Regions from separate parts of the Streptomyces sp. URMC 126 genome, predicted to be linked through region 3. Evidence: riboswitches for the same ligand, from Rfam matches in the RefSeq annotation. Region 3 holds a riboswitch; each other region holds the start of a gene.
The links. A riboswitch is a leader RNA that binds a small molecule or an ion and turns the genes downstream of it on or off. The one in region 3 is predicted to bind cobalamin.
Positions count from the first base shown of each region.

Region 1: it holds a riboswitch for cobalamin, as region 3 does, so the genes downstream of both, ACSNOK_RS08465 (ribonucleoside-diphosphate reductase subunit alpha) here and ACSNOK_RS28910 (HoxN/HupN/NixA family nickel/cobalt transporter) in region 3, are expected to answer to the same signal.
Region 2: it holds a riboswitch for cobalamin, as region 3 does, so the genes downstream of both, ACSNOK_RS24115 (FecCD family ABC transporter permease) here and ACSNOK_RS28910 (HoxN/HupN/NixA family nickel/cobalt transporter) in region 3, are expected to answer to the same signal.

Region 1 is NZ_JBPQTX010000045.1:15,991-28,087, forward strand. It holds gene ACSNOK_RS08420 (extracellular solute-binding protein) at 1-933, opposite strand, end outside; gene ACSNOK_RS08425 (GntR family transcriptional regulator) at 1,175-1,945, shown strand; gene ACSNOK_RS08430 (radical SAM protein) at 2,181-3,359, shown strand; gene ACSNOK_RS08435 (VOC family protein) at 3,399-3,773, opposite strand; gene ACSNOK_RS08440 (HAD family hydrolase) at 3,852-4,505, opposite strand; gene ACSNOK_RS08445 (DUF3311 domain-containing protein) at 4,745-5,020, shown strand; gene mctP (monocarboxylate uptake permease MctP) at 5,017-6,642, shown strand; gene ACSNOK_RS08455 (hypothetical protein) at 6,776-6,967, opposite strand; gene ACSNOK_RS08460 (hypothetical protein) at 6,964-7,287, opposite strand; adenosylcobalamin-variant (AdoCbl-variant) riboswitch at 7,525-7,625, shown strand; gene ACSNOK_RS08465 (ribonucleoside-diphosphate reductase subunit alpha) at 7,798-10,221, shown strand; gene ACSNOK_RS08470 (ribonucleotide-diphosphate reductase subunit beta) at 10,329-11,285, shown strand; gene ACSNOK_RS08475 (YciI family protein) at 11,450-11,869, shown strand; gene def (peptide deformylase) at 11,942-12,097, opposite strand, start outside.
Region 2 is NZ_JBPQTX010000232.1:1,194-11,180, forward strand. It holds gene ACSNOK_RS24085 (LmeA family phospholipid-binding protein) at 1-611, shown strand, start outside; gene ACSNOK_RS24090 (sulfurtransferase) at 1,070-1,912, shown strand; gene ACSNOK_RS24095 (DUF1416 domain-containing protein) at 1,951-2,238, shown strand; gene ACSNOK_RS24100 (DUF3099 domain-containing protein) at 2,439-2,717, shown strand; gene ACSNOK_RS24105 (DsrE family protein) at 2,772-3,137, opposite strand; gene ACSNOK_RS24110 (FABP family protein) at 3,415-4,020, shown strand; cobalamin riboswitch at 4,014-4,152, shown strand; gene ACSNOK_RS24115 (FecCD family ABC transporter permease) at 4,252-5,334, shown strand; gene ACSNOK_RS24120 (ABC transporter ATP-binding protein) at 5,334-6,104, shown strand; gene ACSNOK_RS24125 (ABC transporter substrate-binding protein) at 6,128-7,150, shown strand; gene ACSNOK_RS24130 (Fur family transcriptional regulator) at 7,282-7,734, shown strand; gene ygfZ (CAF17-like 4Fe-4S cluster assembly/insertion protein YgfZ) at 7,787-8,767, shown strand; gene dtd (D-aminoacyl-tRNA deacylase) at 8,914-9,339, opposite strand; gene ACSNOK_RS24145 (RsiG family protein) at 9,487-9,987, shown strand, end outside.
Region 3 is NZ_JBPQTX010000353.1:361-6,583, forward strand. It holds gene ACSNOK_RS28895 (ArsR/SmtB family transcription factor) at 1-806, opposite strand, end outside; gene ACSNOK_RS28900 (alpha/beta hydrolase family protein) at 941-2,209, shown strand; gene ACSNOK_RS28905 (class I SAM-dependent methyltransferase) at 2,287-3,105, opposite strand; gene ACSNOK_RS28910 (HoxN/HupN/NixA family nickel/cobalt transporter) at 3,227-4,345, opposite strand; cobalamin riboswitch at 4,379-4,605, opposite strand; gene ACSNOK_RS28915 (APC family permease) at 4,914-6,223, shown strand, end outside.

The DNA.
Region 1 (12,097 bases), on a different contig from region 3:
CAGGTTGGAACCGCCGAGGAAGACGCCCTCGGGCTTGTCCGCGGTCTCACCCGGGATGGTGAAGAAGCCGATGTCCTTCTTGATCTCCGGGTTGGCCTTGATCGCCGTGTCGGCCTCCCAGCCCATGCCGATGAACGCGCCGGTCTTGCCCTTGGCGAAGACGTCGGCCTGCTGCGGGGTGGCCTCGTCCTTGTCCTTCGGCGCCTTGCTGAACGCCTGGTACTGCTTGTAGACCTCCATGGCCTTGCCGACCTTGGGGTCGGCGAGGTTGGAGACCCACTTGTTCCCGTCCTTCTTCACCAGGTCCGCACCGGCGCCGATGGTGAGGCCGTCGAAGAAGTACCAGTTCTGGCCGGGCAGGTAGAGCGGCTCGGCGTCGCCCTTCTTCTGGATGGCCTCGAACGCCTTGAAGAGGTCGGCGCGGGTCTTGGGGATGTCCTTGACGCCCGCGTCGGCGAAGACCTTCTTGTTGTAGATGACGACGCGGTTGGCGGCCCACCAGGGTGCGGCGTACTGGGTGCCCTCGAACACGGAGGGCTTGTTGAGGGAGTCCGTCCAGTCCTTGCCGATCTCCTTCTTCAGGTCCTCGAGGTCGGCGAGGCCACCGGTGGCGGCGTAGGACGGGGTCTGGGTGTTGCCGATCTCGAAGACGTCGGGCGGCGTGGACTCGGAGAGCGCGGTGGTGAGCTTCTGCTGGATGTTGTCCCACTTCTGGATCTGGACATCCAGCTTGGCGCCGGTCTTCTGTTCGAACTCGGTCTTCACGGCCTCGGTCCACTTGGCCGGGTTCGAGCCGTCCATGAACCAGACGGTGAGGGTCTTGCCCTTGGTGTCCCCGGAACCGGAATCCTTGTCGCCGCCGTCGGACCCACAAGCAGCCACACTCACCAACAAGGCCGCGACACCTGTCGCCGCTATGAGCCCACGCTTCACAGCACTCTCCTCAGGACCGAAAAGTGGTCTTTAATGGTTTAGACCAGTGCCCGCAGCTTGGCCTAGACCTTTTGGGGTGTCAAGGGTGTATAAGAGTCGCTGTCGGCTCCGTTACCGGACCGACACCTGAGGGGCGACCTGGGCGTCTCCGGTCCCCTCGGGCACTGCCCGTGCCACCATGTGACCGCGATAGACGGAGGAGCCGGTGACGGCAGCAGGATCGGAGTCGGGAAGGCACGCCATGGCGACCGAGGGCGGGACAGCGGAGAACGGCAGCACCGCCGGCGGTGTGCGGACGGCTCGCGTCCCCAAGTACTACCGGCTCAAACGTCATCTGCTGGAGATGACCGAAACCTTGCCCCCCGGCACACCGGTGCCACCCGAACGCACCCTCGCCGCGGAGTTCGACACCTCGCGCACGACGGTGCGCCAGGCCCTCCAGGAGCTGGTGGTCGAGGGGCGCCTGGAACGCATCCAGGGCAAGGGCACCTTCGTCGCCAAGCCCAAGGTCTCCCAGGCGCTGCAACTGACCTCCTACACCGAGGACATGAAGGCCCAGGGCCTGGAACCCACCTCGCAGCTCCTCGACATCGGCTACGTCACGGCGGACGACCGCCTCGCCGGCCTGCTCGACATCACCACCGGCGGCCGGGTGCTGCGCATCGAGCGGCTGCGGCTGGCCAGCGACGAGCCCATGGCCATCGAGACCACCCACCTCTCGGCGAAGCGCTTCCCCGCGCTGCGCCGGAACCTCGTCAAGTACACATCGCTGTACACGGCGCTCGCCGAGGTCTACGGCGTCCACCTGGCCGAGGCCGAGGAGACCATCGAGACCTCGCTCGCCACCCCGCGCGAGGCCGGACTGCTCGGCACCGACGTCGGACTCCCCATGCTGCTGCTGTCCCGCCATTCACGGGACGCGGACGGCGCGCCGGTGGAGTGGGTGCGTTCGGTCTACCGGGGGGACCGCTACAAGTTCGTCGCCCGGCTGCGGCGGCCCGCGTCGGAATAGGACCCATGCCGCGAGGCCGGCCGCCCGGGGAAGTCGCCGGAGCTCGCCGCGAAAGCCCGTTCAGGGGCGATCGCACGGGATCGGCGGTGATCGGGGGGGCCGCTATAAAGCTCGACGGACGGGACGGTGCCGGGAGCCGGCGGAACGACCGGCCCCCGGCCCATTCCTATTGACGGTCAACACGGCGGCTCATAGTGTCACCGGCGCCCGACCGCTGCCTCGCGAGAGGACGATCATGGACGACACCGCGGGCGTGCGGAGCCGTGACGGGACCGCTCCGCAGGGCGGCGGCCGGCGTTCCGGGCCGCCCGGTCTCGGCCCGGCGCATTCCCCGCAGAAGGTCTTGGCGCACGGCGAGTTGCTGCGCCGCTTCGTCGAAGGCCGGGACATCCGGCCGGTGCACATCCGGCTCGACATCATGGGCCCTACCGCCGTTCACCAGCCGGAAGACCGGAACGGAACGGACGTTGTCGGCCCGGCCCGGGACCGTTCCTCCCCGGAAAACGCGCTCCCGACCGAGAAGGCCGTCTCACTCCTGCGCGGATTCGCGGCCGCCGGCGGCCGGGCGGTGACCTTCCGGGGCGCCCGCGAGGCCACCAGCCACCCCGGCTACCCCGCCGTCTGCGACGCGGGCCACGAGGCCGGCCTACGCCTGGGGCTGGTCACCGACGGCACCCGGCTCGGCCGCCCGGACACGGCCGAGTGCGTCGCCTCCACCCACACCTGGGTGCGGGTGGCGCTCACGGCGGCGGTGGAGTCCGCGTTCCGCCCCGGGAACGCCGGACCCGGCCGGCGGGCCCTGGCGTCGCTCCTCGAACACGTCGGTGACCTGCGGCAGTCCGCGATCGATCCGGACTTCCGCATCGGCTTCCACTACGTGATCACCGAGCGCAACCACGACGGGATCCTGCCCGCCACCCGCGCGGCCCGGGAGTCGGGGGCCCACTACATCCGCTTCGACGCCGACGGGCACGCCGACCGGGCGGACGCCGCTCCGGCCCTGCGCCGGGCCGCCCTGCTCGCGGACGACGCGTTCGAAGTCCGGCCGCCGCATCCGGCCGGCGCCCCGCCCGGCGGCGACCGCCGGGCCCGCTTCGGCCGCTGCCACTACAGCCGCTTCACGGCCGCCGTCGACTCCGGCGGACGGCTCCACCCCTGCCTCCAGGTGAGCCCCGACCCCCGCTACCGCCTCGGTGACGTCGTCACGGACGGCTGGCCCGGCGTCCTGGACGGCGCGGCCCACGCCGCCTGGGAGGCCACGGACCCCCTGTCCACCGCGCTGTGCGGGTCCTGCCACTACCGGCCGCAGAACGAGCTGCTGGAGCTGCTCCTCAGCGGGCGCGTCTCCCTGGACGACGCGCTGCGGGCGTACGCGGCCGAGGTGCCGTCCACGCTGCACGCCGACTTCCTCTGACCGAAGCGGGACCGGCACGGCACGGGGACTCGCCGCCGGTCAGCCGTGACTCATGTCGATCACGCAGAAGCGATTCCCCTCCGTGTCCGCGAGGACGACGAAGTCCGGGTCCTCCGGATAGCGGTCCCAGTCGACCCGTTCGGCCCCGAGCCCCAGCAACCGCTCGATCTCCGCCGCCTGTTCGGCTGCGTCGTTCGCGTACAGGTCGAGATGGACGCGCGGGTGCCGGTCGGCCGGCGTGTCGCTGGGCATCAGCGACAGCCGGGGGCCGGCACCCCCGGCGGCCGGTACCAGGACGGTGAAGGACGCGTCGACGGCACCGTCGCGCGGCACGTACCCGAGGGCCCGCGTCCAGAACCCGGCGGCCCGCTCCATGTCGTCGACGCCCAGAACCAGCGTTCCGATGCTCAGCATTGCGCGATCATCGCAGACACCACGAACGCTCACAAGCACCGTGCGTCACAACCGCGTTGCCGTCGCCGGAGCGCCCGCTCACCCCGCGGCGAGCAGCGCCGGCAGCTCCCGCATGGCGTCGAAGACGACCGTGCCCGGCCCCTCCAGCCAGGCGGCGGGCGTCAGTCCGCCGGCGTAACCGAAGGACCGCATGCCCGCCGCGCGAGCGGCCCGGACTCCGTACCGGCTGTCCTCGACCACGGCGCACCGGCTCGGGTCGGCGCCCAGGGCTCGGGCGGCGTACAGGAAGAGGTCGGGGGCGGGCTTGCCACGTGCCACGTCCTCGGCGCTGAAGACGCGCCCGTCGAAGTGGTTGTGGAGCCCGACGGTCCGCAGATTCCTGCGGATTCCGGCGTGGCCGCCGTTGGACGCGAGGCAGAAGGGGACGTCCAGTTCCTCCAGCACTTCGGCGACGCCCTCCACGGCCGTCAACTCGGCGGCCAACGCGTCCACGTACCGCTGCTCGTACGGCTTCCACCAGTCCTCGGGCAAGGGCCGGCCCAGACGTTCCCCGACCGCCGCCCGAACCACCTCCGGCGGGGACCCCACGAACGTCTCTATGATCTCCGCCTCGGTGAAAGGCGCGCCGAGTTCGGCCAGATACTCGGCCTCGACCCGGACGCAGATCCGTTCACTGTCCACCAGCACGCCGTCGCAGTCGAAGATGACGAGGTCGAAAGGTTTCTCGCGCATGCCCGTCAGCCTATGCGCGGCCGGACGCGGCATCAGGGGCGATCACCGACGGGCGCCCACCCTCTGCCACCTCACCCGCCAAGGAACTTGATGTTGCCATACCGATATCCGGACAGGGGGTGACGACCGGAGGCTCCCTCCCCTAGATTTCGTGCGCATTACGCGAATGATCGCGCCGCGAGGAATCGCTCAGCGAGCGTCGCGCCATGCCGCCGACCGCACGGGGACGGAGCCGTCGCATGTCCGAACCACCCGCTTCCGCACCACCCGCCGACGGCCGCCGCAAGCCGGTCGTGACCCTCCCGATGGCCGTCGCCGGCGTCTGCCTCGCCCTGCCGTTCGGCGCGATGCTCTGGGTCGACTCCTACGCCCGGCTGAAGCCCGCGTTCATCGGCATACCGTTCTTCTACTGGTACCAGATGCTCTGGGTGATCGTCTCCACCGCGCTGACGACCGTCGCCTACGTGCTCGTGCGCCGGCAGGAGCGGGACCGGAAGCGGGGTGGGCGGCCGTGAAGGACGGCGTCAACGGTGTCGCGCTCACCGTCTTCATCATCTTCTTCCTGGCCGTCACGGTCATGGGCTTCTACGCGGCGCGGTGGCGGCGGGCGGAGCAAGCCGACAACCTGGACGAATGGGGGCTCGGCGGGCGCTCGTTCGGCACCTGGATCACCTGGTTCCTGCTCGGCGGCGACCTGTACACGGCGTACACCTTCGTCGCCGTGCCGGCGGCCGTCTACGCCGGCGGCGCGGCCGGGTTCTTCGCCGTGCCGTACACGATCCTCTGCTACCCGCTCGTCTTCACCTTCCTCCCGCGCCTGTGGTCGGTGTCGCACAAGCACGGTTACGTCACCTCGTCCGACTTCGTCCGGGGCCGCTTCGGCTCCCGGGGCCTGTCGCTGGCGCTCGCCCTCACCGGCCTCCTCGCCACGATGCCGTACATCGCGCTCCAACTCGTCGGCATCCAGGCGGTTCTGGACGTGATGGGGGTCGGCGGCGGGTCGAACTGGTTTATGAAGGACCTGCCGCTGCTCATCGCCTTCGGTGTGCTCGCCGCCTACACCTACTCCTCCGGGCTGCGGGCCCCGGCCCTGATCGCGTTCGTCAAGGACGCGCTCATCTACATCGTCATCGCGGTCGCCATCATCTACATTCCCATCAAACTGGGCGGCTTCGACGACATCTTCGCCAAGGCGGGCGAGGCGTTCTCCGTCAAGAACCCGGACACGGGCAAGCCGCGCGGCGCCCTGGCGACCGGGCCGGACGCGCAGTGGGCGTACGCGACGCTCGCCCTCGGCTCGGCGATGGCCCTCTTCCTCTACCCGCACTCCGTGACGGCCGTGCTCTCCAGCAAGAACCGCAACGTCATCCGCCGCAACACCACGATCCTGCCGCTGTACTCGCTGATGCTGGGCCTGCTGGCCATGCTCGGTTTCATGGCGGTGGCGGCCGGGGTCAAGGTGAAGAACGGCCAGCTGGCCATCCCGCAGCTCTTCGAGGACATGTTCCCCGACTGGTTCGCCGGCGTCGCCTTCGCGGCGATCGGCATCGGCGCCCTGGTCCCGGCGGCCATCATGTCCATCGCCGCCGCCAACCTCTTCACCCGCAACATCTACAAGGACTTCCTGCGGCCGGACGCCTCGCCCGCGCACGAGGCGAAGGTCTCCAAGCTGGCCTCGCTGCTGGTGAAGGTGGGCGCGCTCGTCTTCGTCCTCACCATGGACAAGACGGTCGCCATCAACTTCCAGCTGCTGGGCGGCATCTGGATCCTCCAGACCGTCCCCGCCCTGGTCGGCGGCCTGTTCACCCGCTGGTTCCACCGCTGGGCGCTGCTGGCGGGCTGGGCGGTGGGCATGATCTACGGCACCTGGCGCGCGTACGACACCCCGAGTGCCACGCAGGATCACTTCGGCAACACCAACGTCATCCCTCTGATCGGGGAGAAGGGGTACATCGGGCTCACGGCCTTCGCGCTGAACGTCCTGGTCGCCGTCGTCCTCACCCTCGTCTTCCGGGCCACCAAGGTGCCGGACGGCGTGGACGCGACGCGCCCCTCCGACTACACGGCGGACGCGGGCGACCCGGGCGTCCAGGTGGAGCTGCCCCCGGCGACGGCGGGAGCGCCGGGCGGGCACTGACGCCCAGGGCGGTTACGGCCGTCCCCCGGCGCGGCCCGCCTCCCTGCCGCCGGCCAGGTGGCCGAGGTCGCGGGAGTCCGCGTCGTGGTGACGGCCGCCGGCGGCCAGGGCGGCACGGGCCGGGCATGGGGCGTCACCACGGCAGGTTGGAGCGGACGCAGGAGAGGAAGACCAGCGTGGGAACGAGGGCCACAGCCGCGAGCAACAGGGTCCGGAAGGCGAAGCCGACCGTGAGGGGCCGACTGGCTCGCCTGGGGTCCTCGGGGTCGTAGACGAGCTCGACGCGCCCCTCGTACGCCGCCGGGGAGGACCCCCAAGCGGTCACCACGGAGGTGACGCCGCGCCCCGCCCCCGACGAGGCTGGTGACCACCCCGCGCGAGGAACGCCTCCGCGGATCGACGGTTGGGCGCCCGCAGCACCACGGCCCGGCCGAGGCCGTGGTCGTGCCGGCCCGGGTCCCCGTGGATGCCGACCCGCACCGCGCCGTCCGGGGTCCATGCCGCGGAGTCCAGCGCCCGGAGGGGCAGCGTCCATACCGTCCGGTCCCGGCCGACACGCAGGCGCGCCCCGTCGAAGGAGGCCGTGGTTCCGCCGCGCGTCAGGACGACTTCGGGCCCGACTGTGATCGATCTCCCGTTCGACATGAGCGGATCGTACGGACGTTCTGCCGCCCGGCGGGCCCGATCCCTGGAACAGGTCCGCCTACGCTTTCGTGAAGCCCGAGCGCCCCGCCCTTCTCCCGCCCGGCGAGTGGCGATCGCTTCCGTGAACGGCGGCTCGGCCCCCTTCCCGTTAGCACATTCCGCGACCGCCTCATGACGGGACGACACAACATGTGGGGGCACGCGCGACCGTCGGCACTAGATGTATGCTCGTGCTCGCTGTCGCCGCAGGGGAATCCGGTGGAAATCCGGAACTGTCCCGCAACGGTGTACGTACGGGCCCAATCCACCCGTTCCGCAGTCCGAGGACCTGCCGGCAGCACGCCATCACCGGGCCCGCCCGGTACGGCGTCTGAACACGTCCGGGCCTCGCGGGTTGGGCCGGTGGACGCCCGCGCGCACGCCTCGTACGGCCTCCGTACGCCGCCGCCTGCGCGTGCGCGCCCCCCTGCCCTCCCGCCGGGCCCCCAGCCGAGCGAGGGAGAGCCACACGTGACGATCGCGCCCGCGGAACCAGCTTCAGGTCCGGTTTCAGCGCCCGAGGCGGACACGGTAGCGACCGGCGGCCCCGGGACCGCGCTCCTGCGCACCCTGACGGAGCTCACCGCCGATCTGCCCGCCACCGACCCCGGCAAGGTCGCCGCCGCCGCGCTGCGCGGCCGGCACCCCGGGTCGGACGAGGCCGAACTGCGCTCGCTGGCCACCGAGGCCGCGGCCGGGCTGATCTCCGAGGAGCCCGAGTACTCGCGGCTCGCCGCGCGGCTCCTCACGCTCGCCATCGCCGAGGAGGCGGCCGGGCAGGGCGCGGTCTCCTTCTCCGCGTCCGTCGCCACCGGCCACCGCGAGGGCCTGATCGCCGACGAGACCGCCGCGTTCGTCCGCACCCACGCCGAGCGCCTCGACGCCCTCGTCGACGCCGCGCTCGCCGACGGCGCCGACGACCGCTTCGGCTACTTCGGCCTGCGCACCCTGCACAGCCGCTACCTGCTGCGCCACCCGATCACCCGGAACGTGATCGAGACCCCGCAGCACTTCCTGCTGCGCGTGGCCTGCGGTCTGGCCGAGGACCACTCGGTCCGCGCCCTGGAGGACGTGGCCGAGCTCTACCGCCTCACCAGCACGCTCTCGTACCTCCCGTCCTCCCCCACGCTCTTCAACTCCGGCACGCGCCACCCGCAGATGTCGTCCTGCTACCTGCTGGACTCGCCGCTGGACGAGCTGGACTCGATCTACGACCGCTACCACCAGGTCGCGCGGCTGTCGAAGCACGCGGGCGGCATCGGTCTGTCCTACAGCCGCATCCGCTCGCGCGGTTCGCTGATCCGCGGCACCAACGGCCACTCCAACGGCATCGTGCCGTTCCTGCGGACGCTCGACGCCTCCGTCGCCGCCGTCAACCAGGGCGGCCGGCGCAAGGGCGCGGCCTGCGTCTACCTGGAGACCTGGCACGCGGACATCGAGGAGTTCCTGGAGCTCCGCGACAACACCGGCGAAGAGGCCCGCCGCACCCACAACCTGAACATCGCGCACTGGATCCCGGACGAGTTCATGCGCCGCGTCGAGGCCGACGCCGACTGGTCGCTGTTCTCCCCGGCCGACACCCCGGACCTGGTCGACCTGTACGGCGACGAGTTCGACGCCGCGTACCGCCGGTACGAGGCCGAGGGCAAGGCCGTCAAGACCATCCCGGCGCGGGTGCTCTACGCCCGGATGATGCGCACCCTGGCGCAGACCGGCAACGGCTGGATGACGTTCAAGGACGCCGCCAACCGCACCGCCAACCAGACCGCCGAGCCCGGCCAGGTCGTCCACTCCTCCAACCTCTGCACGGAGATCCTGGAGGTCACGAACGACGGCGAGACCGCGGTCTGCAACCTCGGCTCCGTCAACCTCGCCGCCCACCTCGGCGCGGACGGCGAGATGGACTGGGAGAAGCTCGACCGCACGGTCCGCACGGCCGTCACCTTCCTCGACCGCGTCGTGGACATCAACTTCTACCCGACCGAGCAGGCGGGGAACTCCAACTCCCGCTGGCGGCCGGTCGGTCTGGGCCTGATGGGCCTCCAGGACGTCTTCTTCCGGCTGCGGCTGCCCTTCGACTCCCCCGAGGCGAAGGCGCTGTCCACCCGGATCTCCGAGCGGATCATGCTCGCGGCGTACGAGGCGTCCGCCGACCTCGCCGAGCGGCACGGCCCGCACCCGGCCTGGTCCGCGACCCGCACCGCGCGCGGCGTGCTGCACCCGGACCACTACCCGAACACCGAGCCGACCTGGGCCGAGCGCTGGGACGCGCTGCGCGCCCGGATCGCCTCCGTCGGCATGCGCAACTCGCTGCTGCTGGCCATCGCGCCGACCGCGACGATCGCGTCCATCGCCGGCGTCTACGAGTGCATCGAGCCGCAGGTGTCGAACCTGTTCAAGCGCGAGACGCTCAGCGGTGAGTTCCTCCAGGTCAACACCTACCTGGTGGAGGACCTGAAGAAGCTCGGCGTGTGGGACCGCGCCACGCGTGACGCGATGACCGACGCCAACGGCTCGATCCAGGACATGAACTGGATCCCGCAGGAGGTGCGCGACCTCTACCGCACCGCCTGGGAGATCCCGCAGCGCGCCCTGATCGACATGGCCGCGGCCCGCACCCCGTACCTGGACCAGAGCCAGTCGCTCAACCTGTTCATGGCCTCGCCCACCATCGGCAAGCTCAGCTCGATGTACGCGTACGCCTGGAAGCAGGGCATCAAGACCACGTACTACCTGCGCTCGCGTCCGGCGACCCGGATCGCCCGCGCGGCGTCCGGTGGCGGCTCCTCCGCTTCGAGCGCCCCCGCCACCGTCCCCGTCCAGCAGGCCGCGCCCGACGCGGACGCCATCGCCTGCTCCCTTGAGAACCCCGAGTCCTGCGAGGCCTGCCAGTAATGCCCGCCCGTCGCCCGACCACCACCCCTGAAGGGCAGCACTCCGTGCCGGAAGCCTCTACTCAGAAGAACCTGCTCGACCCGGGCTTCGAGCTGACCCTGCGTCCCATGCGGTACCCGGACTTCTACGACCGCTACCGCGACGCGATCAAGAACACCTGGACCGTGGAGGAGGTCGACCTCCACTCCGACGTGGCCGACCTCGCGAAGCTCTCCCCGGGCGAGCAGCACATGATCGGCCGGCTCGTCGCGTTCTTCGCGACCGGCGACTCGATCGTGGCCAACAACCTCGTGCTGACGCTGTACAAGCACATCAACTCCCCCGAGGCGCGGCTGTACCTGTCGCGGCAGCTCTTCGAGGAGGCCGTGCACGTCCAGTTCTATCTGACGCTGCTCGACACCTACCTGCCCGACCCGGAGGAGCGCGCGGCGGCGTTCGCGGCCGTGGAGAACATCCCCTCCATCCGCGACAAGGCGCAGTTCTGCTTCAAGTGGATGGACTCGGTCGAGAAGATCGACCGGCTGGAGACGAAGGCCGACCGCCGCCGCTTCCTGCTCAACCTGATCTGCTTCGCCGCGTGCATCGAGGGCCTGTTCTTCTACGGCGCGTTCGCGTACGTGTACTGGTTCCGCTCGCGCGGTCTGCTGCACGGCCTCGCCACCGGCACCAACTGGGTGTTCCGTGACGAGACGATGCACATGAACTTCGCGTTCGAGGTCGTGGACACCGTCCGCCAGGAGGAGCCCGACCTCTTCGACGACGAGCTCCAGCAGCAGGTCACCGACATGCTGAAGGAGGCCGTCGAGGCGGAGCTCCAGTTCGGCCGCGACCTGTGCGGCGAGGGCCTGCCGGGCATGAACACCGAGTCCATGCGCGAGTACCTCCAGTGCGTCGCCGACCAGCGCCTCCAGCGCCTCGGCTTCGCCCCGGTCTACGGCTCGGAGAACCCGTTCTCCTTCATGGAGCTGCAGAACGTCCAGGAGCTGACCAACTTCTTCGAGCGCCGCGCCTCCGCGTACCAGGTGGCGGTCGAGGGCACGGTCGCGTTCGACGACGAGTTCTGAGCCGGCACGTTTCGGCGACCGGCGGGCCCTTCCGGAGATTTCCGGGAGGGCCCGCTCCCGTTCTCGCGAAAAACCGGCGACACGGCGGCCGGGGCGCCCGGCTGGCGTCCGCCGGCGGGGAGGCTGGTCATCAGGGGGCAGCAACGGGACAGGAGACACACCTGATGCGCGTCATGATGATCGTCAAGGCGACCGAGGAGTCCGAGGCCGGCGTGCTGCCGACCCGGCAGGAGATCGCCGACATGCAGCGGTACAACGAGGCCCTGGCCAAGGCGGGCGCGCTGCTGGCCGCCGACGGGCTGTGGGCGTCCTCGGAGGGCGCCCGGGTGGTGTTCGCGGGCGGGAAGCCCAGTGTGATCGACGGGCCGTTCGACGAGATCGGCGAGCTGATCGCCGGCTACTGGGTCATCCGGGTGGACTCGATGGACCAGGCCCGGGAGTGGGCGACGCGCATCCCGTTCCGGGAGGGCGTCGTCGAACTCCGGCGGATCTTCGAGCCGTCCGACTTCCCCTCCGACGTGCTCCCGCCCGAGGAGGCCGCCCGCGAGGAGGCGCTCCGCGAACGGCTGCGCGGGAGCGCCTGAGCGGGCGACCGGGCGGGGAGCGCCTGAGCGCGAGGCCGGGCGGGGGTGCGGGCGCCGCCCGGCCGGGACGCGTCAGTCGTTCGGGACGACCGGGTAGCGGGGCGTGCCCTCGGCCATCTGCCGGAGCGCGTCCTTGCGGTCGCGCTTGGAGAGGCGGTCGATGTACAGGTACCCGTACAGGTGGTCCGTCTCGTGCTGGAGGCAGCGGGCGAAGTAGCCGGTGCCCTG
Region 2 (9,987 bases), on a different contig from region 3:
AGGCGGCGGACAAGATACGGAGCAGCCAGAACATGTCGGGCAAGCCCGACGTCTCCATCAAGGGCTTCCCGTTCCTGACCCAGGTCGCGGACTCCAAGCTGGACGAGGTCGAGGTCTCGCTCGACGGCGGCGTGACGGCCGGCACGGGCGACAAGTCGATCCGGGTGAGCGACTTCGACGCGACCCTGCACGGCGTGCGCATTGACAGCAGTTTCAGCTCCGCCGTCGCCGACCGGGCCTCCGGCACCGCCCACATCTCGTACGAGGACCTGAGCCGCATCGCCGGTCAGGGGATCACCGTCGGCTACGGCGGCAAGGACGCGTCCGGCACCAGCCGGGTGAAGGTGACCGGAAGCATCCCGCTGCCGATGGGCGTGGTGAAGCGGAGCGTGGTCTCGACGGTGAGCCTGGTCGGCGACACGCGGGTGCGGGTGCACGCGGAGAAGGTGCCGTCGGATCTGCCGGGGCTGGAGGGGCTGATCCGCAAGAAGACGGACTTCGAGCGGGAGATCACCGGGCTGCCCCGGGGCATCAAGCTGGAGAAGGTCGAGACGAACGAGAAGGGCGTGGAGATCACGCTCGGGGGGACGGGCGTGCGGCTGGCGGGGTGAGGCGCGCCCCGCACCGTCCCCAAGGCGGTACGGCAGGTACGGCCCGCCCGTCGCGGCGCCTAGGGACTGCCCGCCTTCGCCGACTCCCGGGGCAAACCCCCGGACCCCCCGAAAACCGCGCTCCGCGCGCTTGTCCTCAAACGCCGGACGGGCCGGAAAAACAGCTGGTCCGGCACTTGCCTGCCCACATGGTGAGACTATTCGTCTCATATACCGACACGTCGGTGACACCCCTCCCCCGCCCTCCCTACGATCGCACCATGAGGCGACAGGCGGATCTCACCAAGCGGCGGGCAGTCGACCTGTGCCGCGTGGCCGCCATGCTGTGTCGCCGTGCCTGACAGGGGCTCCGTCCCCTCCTCGGCCGGCAGCTCCGGCCCCCCTCCCGCATCACCGCCATGCGCCGGCGCCCGGCGCGCCCTTGGCGTACCTCAGCAACTGCCCCGGAGGAGAACAGCATGAGCCGCAGTGACGTCCTGGTGGACGCCGACTGGGTCCAGGCCCGCATCGACGCAGGCGACCCCAAGACCGTCATCGTCGAGGTCGACGAGGACACCTCGGCCTACGACAAGAACCACATCAAGTCCGCCATCCGGATCGACTGGCGGACGGACCTCCAGGACCCCGTCCGCCGCGACTTCGTCGACCAGGCGGGTTTCGAGAAGCTGCTGTCCGAGAAGGGCATCGCCAACGACGACACGGTCGTCCTCTACGGCGGCAACAACAACTGGTTCGCCGCCTACGCCTACTGGTACTTCAAGCTCTACGGCCACGAGGACGTCCGCCTCCTCGACGGCGGCCGCAAGAAGTGGGAGCTGGACTCGCGCGACCTGGTCGCCGAGGTCCCGCGGCGCCCGCGCACCGAGTACAAGGCCAAGCCGCAGGACACCTCGATCCGCGCCTTCCGGGACGACGTGGTGGCCGCGATCGGCAGCCTGAACCTGGTCGACGTCCGGTCGCCCGACGAGTTCAGCGGCAAGCTGCTCGCCCCCGCCCACCTCCCGCAGGAGCAGTCGCAGCGGCCCGGCCACGTCCCGTCGGCGCGCAACATCCCCTGGTCCAAGGCGGCCAACGACGACGGCACGTTCAAGTCGGACGACGAACTCCGCGCCGTCTACGAGGGCGCGGGCGTGGACCTGACGAAGGACACCATCGCGTACTGCCGGATCGGCGAGCGGTCGGCGCACACCTGGTTCGTCCTGCACGAGCTGCTCGGGCAGACCAACGTCCGCAACTACGACGGCTCCTGGACCGAGTACGGCTCCCTCGTCGGCGTGCCGATCGAGCTCGGCGCCAACTGACCGTCCGACGACAGCACGAACGAGGAAAGGTACGCAGCATGTGTGGAGCCAAGGCCGGCGGCCCCGACGCCTCGACGGCCAAGCAGGGCGAGACCACCATCCAGGGTTCCGTGACCCGTGACGGGGTGCCCGTCGCCGGTTACGTGCGCCTGCTGGACAGCCGCGGCGAGTTCACCGCGGAGGTCCCCACCTCCGCGACCGGGCAGTTCCGCTTCTACGCGGCCGAGGGCACCTGGACGGTGCGCGCGCTCGTCCCGGGCGCGACCGCCGACCGTACGGTCGTCGCCCAGCCGGGCGGGCTGGCGGAGGTGGCGATCGCCGTATAAGGCGGCGTACACCGCATGAGGCGGCACACGTCTTGAAGGACGCCGCCCACTGAGCACGGCGCCTCGCGCGCCGGACCGGCCGGAGGGCCGCACCCCGGGGTTTGGACGCCCTGATGGCGGGGTGCGGCCCTCCGGCGCGCCCTCCGCGGCGCGCCACGGGCGCGCTGTACGGCGACCGGGCCCCGCCGTACCGTTGAAGCATGTACGCGCGGCGGCGTCACCTGTACTTCGCCATGATGGGCACGTGCGTCGGGATGTTCGTCCTGGCCTGGGCCGTCGTCCGGCTGTGGTCCGTGCCCGCCGCCATCGGCATGTGCCTGTTCGCGATGGTGATCCCCCCGGTGGCGGCCATCGTGGCCAACCGCCGGGGTCCGGACGACCGCTGGTGGGACGAGGAGACGGGCGACCCCGAGTCCGACCGCTGGTGGAACGAGCTGGACGACCGGCGCGGGCGGGACGACCAGCGGGACGGCCCGTAGAGCGATCCCAGAGCGGCCCCAGATCGGTCCTGGAGCGGCCGCTGAGGCGAGCGGTCAGTAGACCAGCGCCTGCACCCCGTCCGCCATGGCCTCGCCGACGAAGACCTGGGCCCCCGCGATGCGCGCGCCCTCGATCAGGTCCTTCTCCTCGATGTCCCGCCGCGCCGCGCACTGCGTACAGACGGTGATCATGCCGCCGCCCGCCCGGATGCCGTCGATCAGCTCCGGCAGCGGCGCCGCGTGCGGCAGTTCGAACTCCGCCGCCCGGCCCGGCAGGGCGAACCAGGACGACTCCCCCGTCAGCCACAGCGAGACCTCGACGCCGCTCGCGACGGCGACGGCCGCCACCGTGAACGCCTGCGAGCACCGCTCGGGCGCGTCCGCGCCCGCCGTCACCTTGATCACGAGCTTCTTCCGCATGGGATCACTCTAGGCCGGACGCCCGTACCGGGGGCCCTCCGCGGCCCGTCCCACCTCACACCGCCGATCCGGAGCGGGCCGACTAGACTCGTCGCAGGTCCGTAACCCCTCACTCCGACCGAGGAGCGCGCTCGTGCTTGAGGCAGTCTTCACCACCCTGCTGGTCCTGGTCGCCGTCGGCGTTCTCGCGTTCGCCGGGCTGACCTGGAAGAAGCTGTACCAGGGCCAGCGCTGACCCCTCCTTGTTCGCCCCCTACAGATCGTCTGAGCTGATCCCATGATCGAGATTCCCTCCGACCTCCACCGGGACCTCGTGCCCCTCGTCTTCCTCCTCGGCAAGTGGGAGGGGGCGGGCGTCGCCGACTTCCCGGGCTCCGAGAAGTGCAACTTCGGGCAGGAAGTCACCTTCACCCACGACGGCCGGGACTTCCTGGAGTACGTCTCGCACAGCTGGGTGCTCGACGCCGAGGGGAACAAGGTCCGCCCGCTGGAGACCGAGAGCGGCTACTGGCGGATCGACAAGGACCGCAAGGTCGAGGTCGTCATGATCCGCGACCAGGGCGTCGTCGAGGTCTGGTACGGCGAGCTCGCCGACAAGAAGCCGCAGATCGACATCGTCACGGACGCGGTCGCACGGACCGCCGCGTCCGGCCCGTACTCGGGCGGCAAGCGCCTCTACGGGTACGTCAAGGGCGACCTGATGTGGGTCGGCGAGAAGGCCACCCCCGAGGTGCCGCTGCGGCCGTACATGTCCGCGCAGCTGAAGAAGACCGCCGACGTGGCCGCTCTGGAGGAGTGGGCGCGGAACCTGCCGGACGACCTGCCGGACGGCGTCTCCTTCTTCCGCCCGGACGGCACCCCGTACAACCCCGAGCAGCCGTAACCCCCGGCTGTCGTACAAGTCGCACGAAGCGCCCCGCGGGGGAAGTCCGGTCGAAATCCGGCGCTGACCCGCAACGGTAGGCGGAACACCCGTTCCGCGAGCCCGATCACCCGCGGCGGCGTCAGCTCCTGACAACTCGCCGTGGACTGCGAGGGGAGGCCCCCCGCAGCGCGGCGGGGCTCCTTACGGGCACGCGTGCCCGGGCCCACGGCCCGAGCCGAAGGCGTCCCCTTGGCCGTCACCGCCCAGGCCCCACCCGGCACCACCGCACCGGCACGGCGGATCCCGCTGCCACCCCTGCTCGCCGGGCTGACCGTGGCCCTCCTCGGCTCCCTCCTCTGCTGCGTCGCCCTGGGCTCCTCCGGCATCGGCTGGGGGCGCGTGCTGCGCTATCTGGGCGCCGGGCTGACCGGCGGCCGGATCGGGGCGGACGAGATCTCCGCCTACACCATCGTCTGGGAGCTGCGCTTCCCGCGCGCCCTGCTGGCGGCCGTGGTCGGCGCCGGTCTCGCCGCCGTCGGCGTGGCCACCCAGGCGCTGGTCCGCAACGCCCTCGCCGACCCGTTCGTGCTCGGCATCTCCTCCGGCGCCGCCGTCGGCGCCAACGCGGTGCTCCTCTTCGGCGTGCTCGGCTCGCTCGGCGTATGGGCGCTGTCCAGCGCGGCGTTCCTCGCCGCGCTCGCCTCGATGGCCCTGGTCTACGCGGCGGCCCGCAGTACCGGGCACGGGCTGACCCCCCTGCGGCTGGTGCTGGTGGGGACCGCGATGTACTACGGCTTCTCCGCGATCACCACTCTGATGGTCTTCAGCGCGGACCGGGGCGACGCCGCCCGCTCGGCGATGATGTGGCTGCTCGGCAGCCTCGGCGGGGCGAGCTGGCAGTCCGTGCCGATCGCCGCCGGTGCCGTGCTGCTGGGCCTGGGCTACCTGCTGTGGTCGGCGCGCGGCCTGAACGTCCTGGCCATGGGCGACGAGACGTCGTCCGCGCTCGGCGTCGACCCCGAGCGGCGGCGCCGGGTGCTGTTCGTCGTGGTGGCGGCCGTCACCGGTGCCGTCGTCGCCGTCAGCGGCGCCATCGGCTTCGTCGGGCTGATGGTCCCGCACGCCACCCGGATGCTGGTCGGCGCCGACCACCGCCGCGTCCTCGCCGTCGCGCCGCTGCTGGGCGCCGTGCTGCTGGTGTGGGTGGACGTCGTCTCGCGGCTGCTGCTCGCGCCCGTCGAACTGCCCGTCGGCGTGATCACCGCGCTGATCGGCGTGCCCTGCTTCATCCTGCTGATGCGCCGGCGCGGCTACACCTTCGGAGGGGCCTGATGCGGGTCGACATCGAGGACCTGTCGGTCGAGGTGGCCGGCGCCCGGCTGGTCCGGGACGTGGAACTGCGGGCCGAGAGCGGCCAGTTCGTCGGCGTCGTCGGCCCCAACGGCAGCGGGAAGTCGACGCTGCTGCGGTGCGTGTACCGGGCGCTGCGGCCGACGTACGGCCGGGTGCTGCTGGACGGCGACGACCTGCACGGGCTCACCGCCCGCGAGGGCGCCCGGCGGCTGGCGGCGCTGCCGCAGGAGTCGGGCGGCGAGTTCGACTTCACGGTCGCCGAAGTCGTCGCGATGGGCCGTATGCCGCACCAGCGGGCGGCCGGCCGCACCTCCCGCGAGGACACCGACGTCTGCGCGGCGGCCCTGGAGCGGGTCGGCGCCGGGCACCTCGCGGAACGCGGCTTCCTGACCCTCTCCGGCGGCGAGAAGCAGCGCGTGCTGATCGCGCGCGCCCTGGCCCAGCAGCCGAGGGTGCTCGTCCTGGACGAGCCGACCAACCACCTGGACATCAGCCAGCAGCTCGAAGTCCTCGCCCTGGTACGGGAGTCCGGTCTCACCGTGCTCGCCGCGCTGCACGACCTCAACCTCGCCGCGACCCACTGCGACGTCCTGTACGTCGTCCACGGCGGCCGGCTCGTCGCCTCCGGACCGCCGGACGAGGTGCTGACCGCCGGTCTCCTCGCCGACGTCTTCGGCGTACGGGCGCACCGGGTGCCCCACCCGGTGTCCGGCGTCCCGCAACTCCTCTTCGACCGCCTGCCCCGGTGACCCCCTTCCCCAGGAGCCCCGTCATGCGCACCGCCCGTGCCCTCGTCTGTCTGGCCACCGCCCTCGCCCTGGCGGGCTGCGGCGCCCAGGTGGACGACGAGAAGTCCGACGACGCGAAGAAGTCCTCGGCGTCCGGCCATTACCCCGTCACCATCGAGAACTGCGGGGTGAAGACGGTGTACGACAAGGCGCCGCGGCGGGTGGTGACCAACGACGTGGGCATCGCGGAGATCATGTTCGCGCTCGGCCTAGAGGACCACATGGCCGGCTACGTGGCACCCGCCTACAAGACGAGCCACTCGGAAGACGTCCCCTGGAAGGACGGCTACGACAAGGTCAAGCGGCTGTCCACGAAGCAGATCAACAAGGAGATGGTCCTCGACGCCAAGGCCGACCTCGTCTTCGCCGGCTGGAACTACGGCTTCGGCGAGGGCGACGGCTTCACGCCCGCCGCGCTGAAGAAGCTGGGCATCGGCTCGTACGTGCTCACCGAGTCCTGCCGGAGCGGCAGCGGCAAGGAGCGGGGCGTGATGCCGCCGCTGGAGGCGCTCTACACCGATCTCACCACCCTGGGGAAGATCTTCGACGTGGAGGACCGGGCGGCGAAGCTCGTCGCCGGGTTCAAGAAGAAGGTCGCCGACGCCCAGGCCACGATCCCCGCCGACGGCAAGCGGCCCAAGGTCTTCCTCTACGACGACGGCCGCGACAAGCCGGTGACGGCGGGCGCCTTCGCCGGGCCGCACGACATCATCACCAAGGCCGGCGGCGACCATGTGATGAGCGACCTGAAGGACACCTGGACGACGGTCGGCTGGGAGACGGTGGTGGACCGGCGGCCCGACGTCATCGTCATCAACAACTACGGCGACGTCGGCGCCGAGGAGAAGCGGAAGTTCCTGCTCTCCTACCCGCCGCTGGCCGACGTCCCGGCCGTGAAGAACAAGCGGATCTTCGTCCTGGACTATGTGGACCTCGTGGAGAGCCCGCGCAACCCGGAGGCGATCGCGGCCCTGGCCCGCTACCTCAAGGAGGTCCGCGAGGGCTGACCCAAGGAGATTCGCGAGAGCTGATCCAAGGGGATCCGCGAAGGTGGTCGGGGGAGCCCCGGGCAGGCGGCCGGGACCCGGGAGCCGCCCGAGGGGGGCCGGGAAGGGCCGGCCCCGCCTAGACTGGAGAGGTGGTGGACACCGACTGGCAGAGCGATCTCCGTAAGCGCGGCTACCGGCTGACGCCGCAGCGCCAGCTGGTGCTGGAGGCGGTCGACCGGCTGGAGCACGCGACGCCGGACGACATCCTCACCGAGGTCCGCAAGACGGCCGGCGGCGTCAACATCTCCACCGTCTACCGGACGCTGGAGCTCCTGGAGGAGCTCGGCCTGGTCAGCCACGCCCACCTCGGCCACGGCGCCCCCACGTACCATCTCGCGGACCGGCACGACCACATACACCTGGTCTGCCGGGACTGCACCGGGGTGATCGAGGCGGACCTGTCGGTGGCCGCCGGCTTCACCGAGAAGCTGCGAGCGGAGTTCGGTTTCGACACCGACATGAAGCATTTCGCGATCTTCGGCCGGTGCGGCTCCTGCTCGTCCGGGAAGGCCGCCGCGGGGAAGACCCCGGCCGGGTCGTAGGCCGGGCCGTACGGGGCATCCGGCCCCGCCGCGCGAGTCGTAGGCTGGGCGCATGCTGCGTCAATCCAAGAGCCCTCTGCTGTCGCTGCCCGGCGCCGTCCCCGCCGAGGGCCCGGACGAAGGCGTCGCCGCGCACTACGGCGACCCGTTCCGCGAGCAGCGCGCGCTCGCCGACGGGTCCGGCTTCGTCGACCTCTCCCACCGCGGCGTGGTCACGGTCTCCGGCGACGACCGGCTCGGCTGGCTGCACCTGCTGCTCACCCAGCACGTCAGCGAGCTGCCGCCCGGGCAGGCCACCGAGGCGCTGGTCCTCACCGCGAACGGCCACATCGAGCACGCCCTCTCCCTCGTCGACGACGGCACGACCGTCTGGGCGCACGTGGAACCCGGCACCCAGGAGGCGCTGATCGCCTACCTGGAGAGCATGAAGTTCTTCTACCGGGTCGAGGTCGCCGACCGCACCGACGAGATCGCCGTCGTCCACCTGCCCGCCGGCTCGATCGCCGAGGTCCCCGACGGCGTCGTCGTCCGCGAGACCCCGCACGGGCGCGACCTGTTCCTGCCGCGCGAGCGGCTGGAGGAGTTCGCGGCCGGCCACGGGCCGGCGGCGGGCGTCCTCGCCCTGGAGGCCCTGCGCGTCGAGGCGCACCGGCCGCGGCTGGGGCTGGAGACGGACCACCGGACGATCCCGCATGAGCTCGGACTCATCGGCACCGCCGTGCATCTCCAGAAGGGGTGCTACCGGGGCCAGGAGACCGTCGCTCGCGTCCAGAACCTGGGCAAGCCGCCGCGTCGGCTCGTCTTCCTCCACCTGGACGGGAGCGAGGTGCACCTGCCGGGGCACGGTGCCCCGGTGCGGCTCGCCTCGGACGGGCCCGACGGGCGGCAGCTCGGGTTCGTGACGACTGCCGTGCGCCATCACGAGCTGGGGCCGATCGCGCTGGCGCTCGTGAAGCGGAATGTTCCCGTGGACGCGGCGCTGATCGTGGGAGAGGGGACGGCGGCGGCGCAGGAGGTCGTGGTCGAGCCGTAGGGGGGGGTGCCCCGGTCCCGCCCTTTCACCGTTTCTCGGGGGGGCGAGCCCCCGCACCCCCTGAAACCGCGCTCCGCGCGGTTGCCCTCAAACGCCGGACAGGCTGAATGGGGCGCCCGGCCCGGCGGGGTCGGGGCCCCTCCCCCTCACACCTCCAACAGCACCGTGAACGGCCCGTCGTTCGTCAACGACACCTTCATGTCGGCTCCGAACACGCCCGTCTCCACCCGGGCCCCCAACTCCCGCAGCCGCGCCACGACCTCGTCCACCAAAGGCTCGGCCACGCGGCCCGGAGCGGCCGCGTTCCACGTGGGCCGCCGCCCCTTGCGCGCGTCACCGTAAAGCGTGAACTGGGAGATCACGAGCAGCGGCGCGCCCACGTCGGAACAGGACTTCTCGTCGGCCAGGATCCGGACGGACCACAGCTTGCGGGCGAGCTGTGCCGCCTTCTCGGGAGTGTCGTCGTGGGTCACTCCGACCAGCACGCACAGCCCCTCGCCGACGATCTCGCCGACCGTCCGGCCGTCCACGACGACGGACGCCCCGTTCACCCTCTGCACCACGGCTCGCATGGCTCCCATGATGCCCGGCCTCCGTTCAGGGCCGTATGGGTGGAGACGGCCTGCGGTCGGGCGGGGCACAGTGGCACGATGCGTGCAGGCGGTGCGATATGCGGGCACAGCGTTCCGTACGCACCCGGCGCGAGGGGACGGAGCCGCATGACCACACCGATCGAGGACCACCTCAAGACGCTCGACAAGACGCCTGACACCACGCCCGAGAAAACGCTCGAAGCGCTCAAGGCGAAGGCATCGGAAGCCGGGGACGCCGTGGACAGTCTGCACGCGAGGCCGCCGAGCCAGCGTTCCGGACGGCTCGCGGACGTCCCCGTGCGGCAGCTCGGCGAGCTGCGCCTCCCCGAGCTGCGGGCGGTGCGCAAGGAGGCCCGGCGGGAAGAGGCCGACCTCAGCTACGTACGGCGGCTGCTCCAGGGCCGGATCGACATCCTCCGGGCCGAGCTGGAGCGCCGGACGGCGCCGGGCACCCCCGCAGGCGACCGCCGGCTGCTGGTCGACCGGCTGTCGGAGATCCTCACGGACGACCCGTCGGCCCACCGCTCCTCCGCCCGCCACGTGACGCTGGGGACGCCGCACGCCGAGGAGTACCGGCGGCTGGCCGAGGACATGCTGGGCGAGGTCGGCCTGTCGGACCTCGGCGCC
Region 3 (6,223 bases):
AGGCCGGTGGTGGTGTGTTCGTGGGCCAGCAGGAGCAGGACGTCCAGGCGGGTCCGGCCCAGCACGGCGGAGAGCGGCTCGGCCGGGCCCTCGGCCCCGGCCGGGTCGAGGGGCAGGCCGGGACCGGCCGGGTAGGTGATGCCGAGCGGGCCGTGGGGGAGGTCGGCGACGAGCGGGTGGCCCGTCCAGTGGAAGGTGGGCAGGAGCAGCAGACCGCGCCCGGCCGGGCGGAGGTCCCGGTCGGTGGAAGCCGGCAGCTCCCAGACCGTGCCGCGCAGCCGGCCGCCGGGGACGAGGGCCGCGAGCGCCGCGCCGGTGCCGTGTTCGGCGGCGGTGACCGCGTGGCGGGTGAACTCGGCCCGGTGCAGGTCCTGGACCAGGGGCCAGACCGGGGCGAGGACGGTGTCGAACGCCGCCCGCTGGGCTCGGCGCAGAAGCCGCCAGGCGGCGGGGTCGTCCTCGTGCAGCCGGTGGACCCAGGGGGCCGGCGGCCGTCCGCCGTGGACGCGTTCCAGCTCCGGGCGGACGAGACTTGGGGCGGCCCGGACGGCGTCCAGCCCGTCCGCGAGGGTGTCGTGGAAGACGTCGAGGAAGCGGGGCGCCACCCCGAGGGGGACGAGGTCCGCGAGCGGTTCCGCCGCGGGCGGCAGGGCGCGGAGCAGCCGGTTCCGCCACCGGCCGAACAGCAGCGCGTCGCGGGGGTGGACGAGCATGCTCAGGGCCGCGTTGAGCTCCTGGAGCGGCGCCGGCCGGGGCGCGAACCGCACCCGGGCGAGGTCGTCCGCCGTCAAGTGGACGCGGAGCACCGCGTTCCCCCTCCCCCCACGCCAGCCTTTCGGTCTCGGCCTGAACGTTCGTCCGGACCGCCCGTCGACGGCGAGCATGCCTGCCGTGCCCCTCATCCGTACACGCGGGGGCCGTTCGACGAAGGGAACGCATCATGCCGTATACGAGCCGGGCCGTGGGCAGACGGTCCGTCATCGCCTCCGCCACGTCGGCGGGTCTGCTGCTCGCCGTGGGCGCGGCCGCACCGGCGCGGGCCGCCGGGGGCCGGCCGCTCGTCCCGGTGCTGCCGGCTCCGACCGGTCCGCACCGGGTCGGGGCGACCGTGCTGTACCTGGTCGACCGGTCCCGGCCCGACCCGCTGACACCGGCCGTCCCGGTCCGGGAGGTGATGGTCACGGTGTTCTACCCGGCCGGGCCGGTCCGGGGCCTCCCCCGGGCGCGGCATATGACGCCCGGCGCGGTCGTGCTCTTCCGGGAGATCGACGTCCGGGTGCACCGCCTGCCGGAGGCGGGTGTCGACTGGGCGGCCACGCGCGGCCACGCGTACGTCGACGCGCCCGCGCTCGCCGGGCGCCGGCCGGTGTTGCTGTACAGCCCAGGCGGCGGCGACCCGCGCACCATGGGCACCGGGCTCGCGGAGGATCTGGCGAGCCACGGGTACGTGGTGGCCGCCGTCGATCATCCGGGGGACGCCGGCGAGGTGGAGTTCCCGGTCGGGATGCCCGGACGGGAGCGGGTGCGGCCGACGGTCCTCACCGGGGAGCCGGGGCCGGACCTCTTCTCCGTCCTGGTCGAGACCCGGATCGCGGACCTCCGGTTCGTTCTGGACCGGCTGGCGGACCCGGCCACCGGCCGGTCGCTGCCCCCGGGGCTCGGCGCGGCCCTGGACCCGGGGCAAGTGGGCGTCTACGGGCACTCTCTCGGCGGGACGGCGGTGACCGAGGCGATGCGCCGGGACCGGCGGATCCGCGCGGCGGCGAACCTGGAGGGGTACCTCGACCACCCGCCGGGCGCCGACGGCCGTCCCGGGGAGCTGTTCCCGGTGGCGCGGGAGGGGGTGGACCGGCCGCTGCTGCTGGCCGGGACGGACGGGTTCCACAACGAGCGGTTCGAGCGGTCGTGGCCGGCCGTGACGGCACGCTCCGGCGGGCGGGTCGTGCGTCGTCGGCTGTCCCGTGCGGGGCACTGGGTGTTCACGGATTACGCGGCGTTGGCGCCGCGGTTCCAGGCGGAGGGGTTGATGTCGGCTCGGGATCGTGACGCGCTCGTCGGGCCGGGTGGGGCGGGGTGGTCGGTTCCCGTGGTGCGGGGGCTGGTGCGTTCGTTCTTCCACCGGGCCGGCGGGCTCGCCCCGGCCCCTCTCCCGGAGGGGGCACCCCCGTTTCACCGTTTCTCGCCGGGGCCGCGCCCCGGCACCCCCTGAGACCGCGCCGCCGCGCGCCGTCGGAACACGGCGGAACGGGGGTGCCCCCTCCGGGAGAGGGCCAGGGGCGTTCCCCCTCAGAACTCGAACCGCGCCAGCCGGAACACGTCCCGCAACCCGGGCACGCGGCTCGTCAGACCCGCCTCCGCGCGGGCCAGCGGCCCGATGTGGCGGACGTCGGGCAGGTCGCAGCCGCGGACGACGTCGAGACAGGTCAGCCCCGGGTGCAGGCGTTCCAGCGCGTGGAGGTCGTCGATGCCCCAGCGCACCGTCGCGCCGGTCCTGCGGAAGAGGGGCACCAGCCGTTGCAGACGGACGCCCAGGCCGCTGAGGCAGTCGAACAGGATCTGTCCGCGCGGGAAATGGCCGGCGATCCGCCGGATCAGCTGCTCCCCCTCGGCCGGCCGCAGGTACGGGGCGAGTCCTTCGAAGACGGCCACCACGGGCCGGTCGGCGGGCAGTTCCTCCAGCCAGCCGCCGGCGGTCACGGAGGTCGCGAGGGTGCGGTAGTCGCCGCCGGGCGACGGGAGGACACGGTTCCGGAGGGCGACGACCTCGGGGAGGTCGACGTCGATCCACCGGGTCTCCGGGAACCGGGCGAGGCGGTGCGCCCGGGTGTCGAGCCCGCAGGCCAGGTGGAGGACGGTGGCGCGGGGGCGACGGGCCAGGTAGGCGGCCGTCCAGTCGTCCAGGCAGCGGGCGCGCAGGGCGACGCCCGCCACGTTCACGGACGTCATGCCGGTCCTGCCGAAGTCGTAGTCGAGGCGTCGGACGGTCTGGAGGGCCGTGCGGTCGCGCAGGAGGGAGCGTCGGGAGCGGCTGTCGAGGGCGCGGGCGTGGAGGGTGGCGAGGAGGGTCTCCGGGACACCGGTGAGGGTGATCTTCTCGCGGTCCATGGGGCTCCTGACCGAAGGCGGATGCACTCCCCTTCACGGTAGACCCGCGGGGCGCCGCCCGTCCCGGTGTCGGCCCAAGCCGTGGGGGGACGGGCGGTGTCCGCGGACCGTCGGGGTCCGGTCAGCCCTCCGTCGCCGGGGCCGACGCGCCGCGCGCCGCCCAGCGCTGCTCGACCTTGGCGAAGCGCCAGTAGGCGAGGGCGGCGGCCCAGACCACCACGAACAGGCCGACGATGACGAAGCCGACGTTGTCGAGGTTCAGTCCGGCGATCCAGCCGGTGACCGCGTCGTCCAGCTCCAGCTTCTCGTGCAGCACGCCGACCAGTTCGATGGTGCCGATGAGGAAGGCGACGGCGATCGACAGGCCGGTGATGGTGAGGTTGTAGTAGACCTTGCGCACCGGGTTGGAGAACGCCCACTGGTAGGCGAAGTTCATGAACGTGCCGTCGAGGGTGTCGAAGAGGCTCATGCCGGCGGCGAACAGCAGCGGCAGGCAGAGGATCGCGTACCAGGGCAGTCCGGCGGCGGCGCCGCTGCCGGCCATGACCATCAGGGTGACCTCGGTGGCGGTGTCGAAGCCCAGGCCGAAGAGGAAGCCCAGCGGGTACATCTGGCCGGGGCGGCTGATCGAGCGGGTGAAGCGGCCGAGGATCCGGTTCATGAAGCCGCGCGAGTCGAGGTGCTGCTCCAGCTCGGCCTCGTCGTAGCGGCCCTCGCGCATCGAGCGGAAGATGCGCAGGATGCCCGCGAGGGCGACGAGGTTGAGGGCGGCGATGAGGTAGAGGAAGCCGCCCGAGACGGTGGTGCCGACGATGCCGAGCGTCTGGTGGGCGGACGAGTCCTCGTCCATCAGCGTGCTCGCCATATGCGTGCCGCCGGCGACCAGGGCGGCCATGGCGATGACGACGCTGGAGTGGCCGAGGGCGAACCAGAAGCCGACGGAGACCGGGCGCTTGCCGTCGGCCATCAGCTTGCGGGTGGTGTTGTCGATGGCGGCGATGTGGTCGGCGTCGAAGGCGTGCCGCATGCCGAGGGTGTAGGCGGTGACGCCGAGGCCGACGCCGTAGACCTTGGAGCCCACTTCGTAGTGGCTCGGGACGACCAGCAGGAAGAGCACGCCGAAGGCGACGACGTGCAGGGCGGCTATGACGGCGAGCAGGCCGGCGGTCCGCACCGTGTCCTGGCGGCGCCAGCGGAAGGCGGCGGACGGCCCGGCGGGCGCGTCGGTGGGCAGGGTCATCTTGGGGTTCACGCTCCAGCACCTCGTGGATCGGTTCACTGAGATGCCGTGGCCGGTCTCCTGGCTGACGGGTTCGTTCGCGCCCGCCCCCGCCTTCCCGGCAGCCGGCTGCGGCCAGTGGCTCCACGCGCCCGGCGGGCCGCGTGGAACGGGACGGTCACTCCCCGATCACAGTGGCGAGGGCCGCTCCGGAATCGGACTCCTCCCGGGGGGAGGGTCCTGCACCGGTCTTCCCGAACACCACGGCCGGGTCACTGTAACGCCCCTGCCAGTGCGGATACACCGAGAGTGGCGATTGTCATGTCCTGCCTCAGGGGGCGCTCCGGTCGCGCTACCGGCTTCCGTTCCACCGTGCGCTCCGGCCGCGTGCGCCCCGGGTCTTGACGCGGTGCGGAGCGCCCGGCCAGAGTCACCCATCACCCCGTCCGGCTCATGGTCCCCAACTCCCGTGCGCTGTTCGGGCGATGCCCGTGTCACGGTCCGTGCCGGCCTCGTGCGGGGTGATGGACGCGCCGGGCGGGCCGGTGCTACGAGTGCGGGTAACGCGCCAACGGGAAGGGCGGTCGCCATGGGAGTGAAAGCCGACGCACCGGACGGCCGGGACGGATTCGTCCGCCGCGTCGGGCCGTTCCAGGCCACCGCCATCAACATGAGCCAGATGTGCGGGATCGGCCCGTTCGTCACGATTCCGCTCATGGTCGCGGCCTTCGGCGGCCCGCAGGCCGTCATCGGCTTCCTGGCGGGGGCGCTGCTCGCCCTCGCGGACGGTCTGGTCTGGGCCGAGCTGGGCGCGTCCCTGCCGGGGGCGGGCGGCAGTTACGTCTACCTGCGGCAGGCGTTCCAGTACCGGACGGGCCGGCTGATGCCGTTCCTGTTCGTCTGGACGGCCATGCTCTACGTGCCGCTGGCCATGGCGAGCGGCGTGATGGGCTTCGTCCAGTACCTGGGCTACCTGTGGCCGGGCATGACCCCGACGCAGGGCGACCTGACCGGGCTGGCGCTCATCGTGGTGGTCGTGGCGCTGCTGTGGGGTCGGGTGGAGAACATGGCCCGGATCACGGCGGTCCTCTGGTGCGTGATGATCGCGGCGGTGGTGCTGGTGATCACCGCCGCGTTCACCCACTTCAGCGCGGACCGGGCGTTCACCTACCCGTCCCACGCCTTCGAGCTGACGAGCCATCACTTCTGGATCGGCTTCGCGGCGGGGCTGACCATCGGCATCTACGACTACGGCGGTTACTGGACGACCGCCTACATGGGCGCCGAGATCAAGGACCCGGGGCGCACCATTCCGCGCTCCATCATCTTCTCCATCCTCGGCATCATGGGCATCTATCTGCTGCTCCAGATCGGCACCCTGGGCGTCGTGGACTGGCGGGACATGCTCGACGCGGACAACGTCGCCTCGTCGTCCGTGGCCTCCGCCGTGCTGGAACGCACCTGGGGGCGGGGGGCCGCCGACGCCGTCACGGTGCTGGTGCTGATCACCGCCGTGGCATCGGTCTTCACCGGCCTCCTGGGCGCCTCCCGCATCCCCTACAACGCGGCGCGGGAGAAGGTGTTCTTCCGCGCCTTCGGCACCCTGCACCCGCGCCACCGCTTCCCCGTCCTCGGCCTGCTGAGCATGGGGGCGATCGGCTGCGTCGGCTTCCTGATCGGCCGTCACACCGACCTGGCCACCCTGATCCAGCTGCTGACCACGGTGATGGTGCTCGTCCAGGCGCTGGGGCAGATCGCGGCCGTCACCGTGCTGCGCCGCCGCCAGCCGACGCTGCCGCGCCCGTACCGGATGTGGCTCTACCCGCTGCCGAGCCTGGTGGCGCTGGTCGGCTGGCTCGTCATCTACGGTTACGCGGACCGCAATTCCCCCGGCCGGCA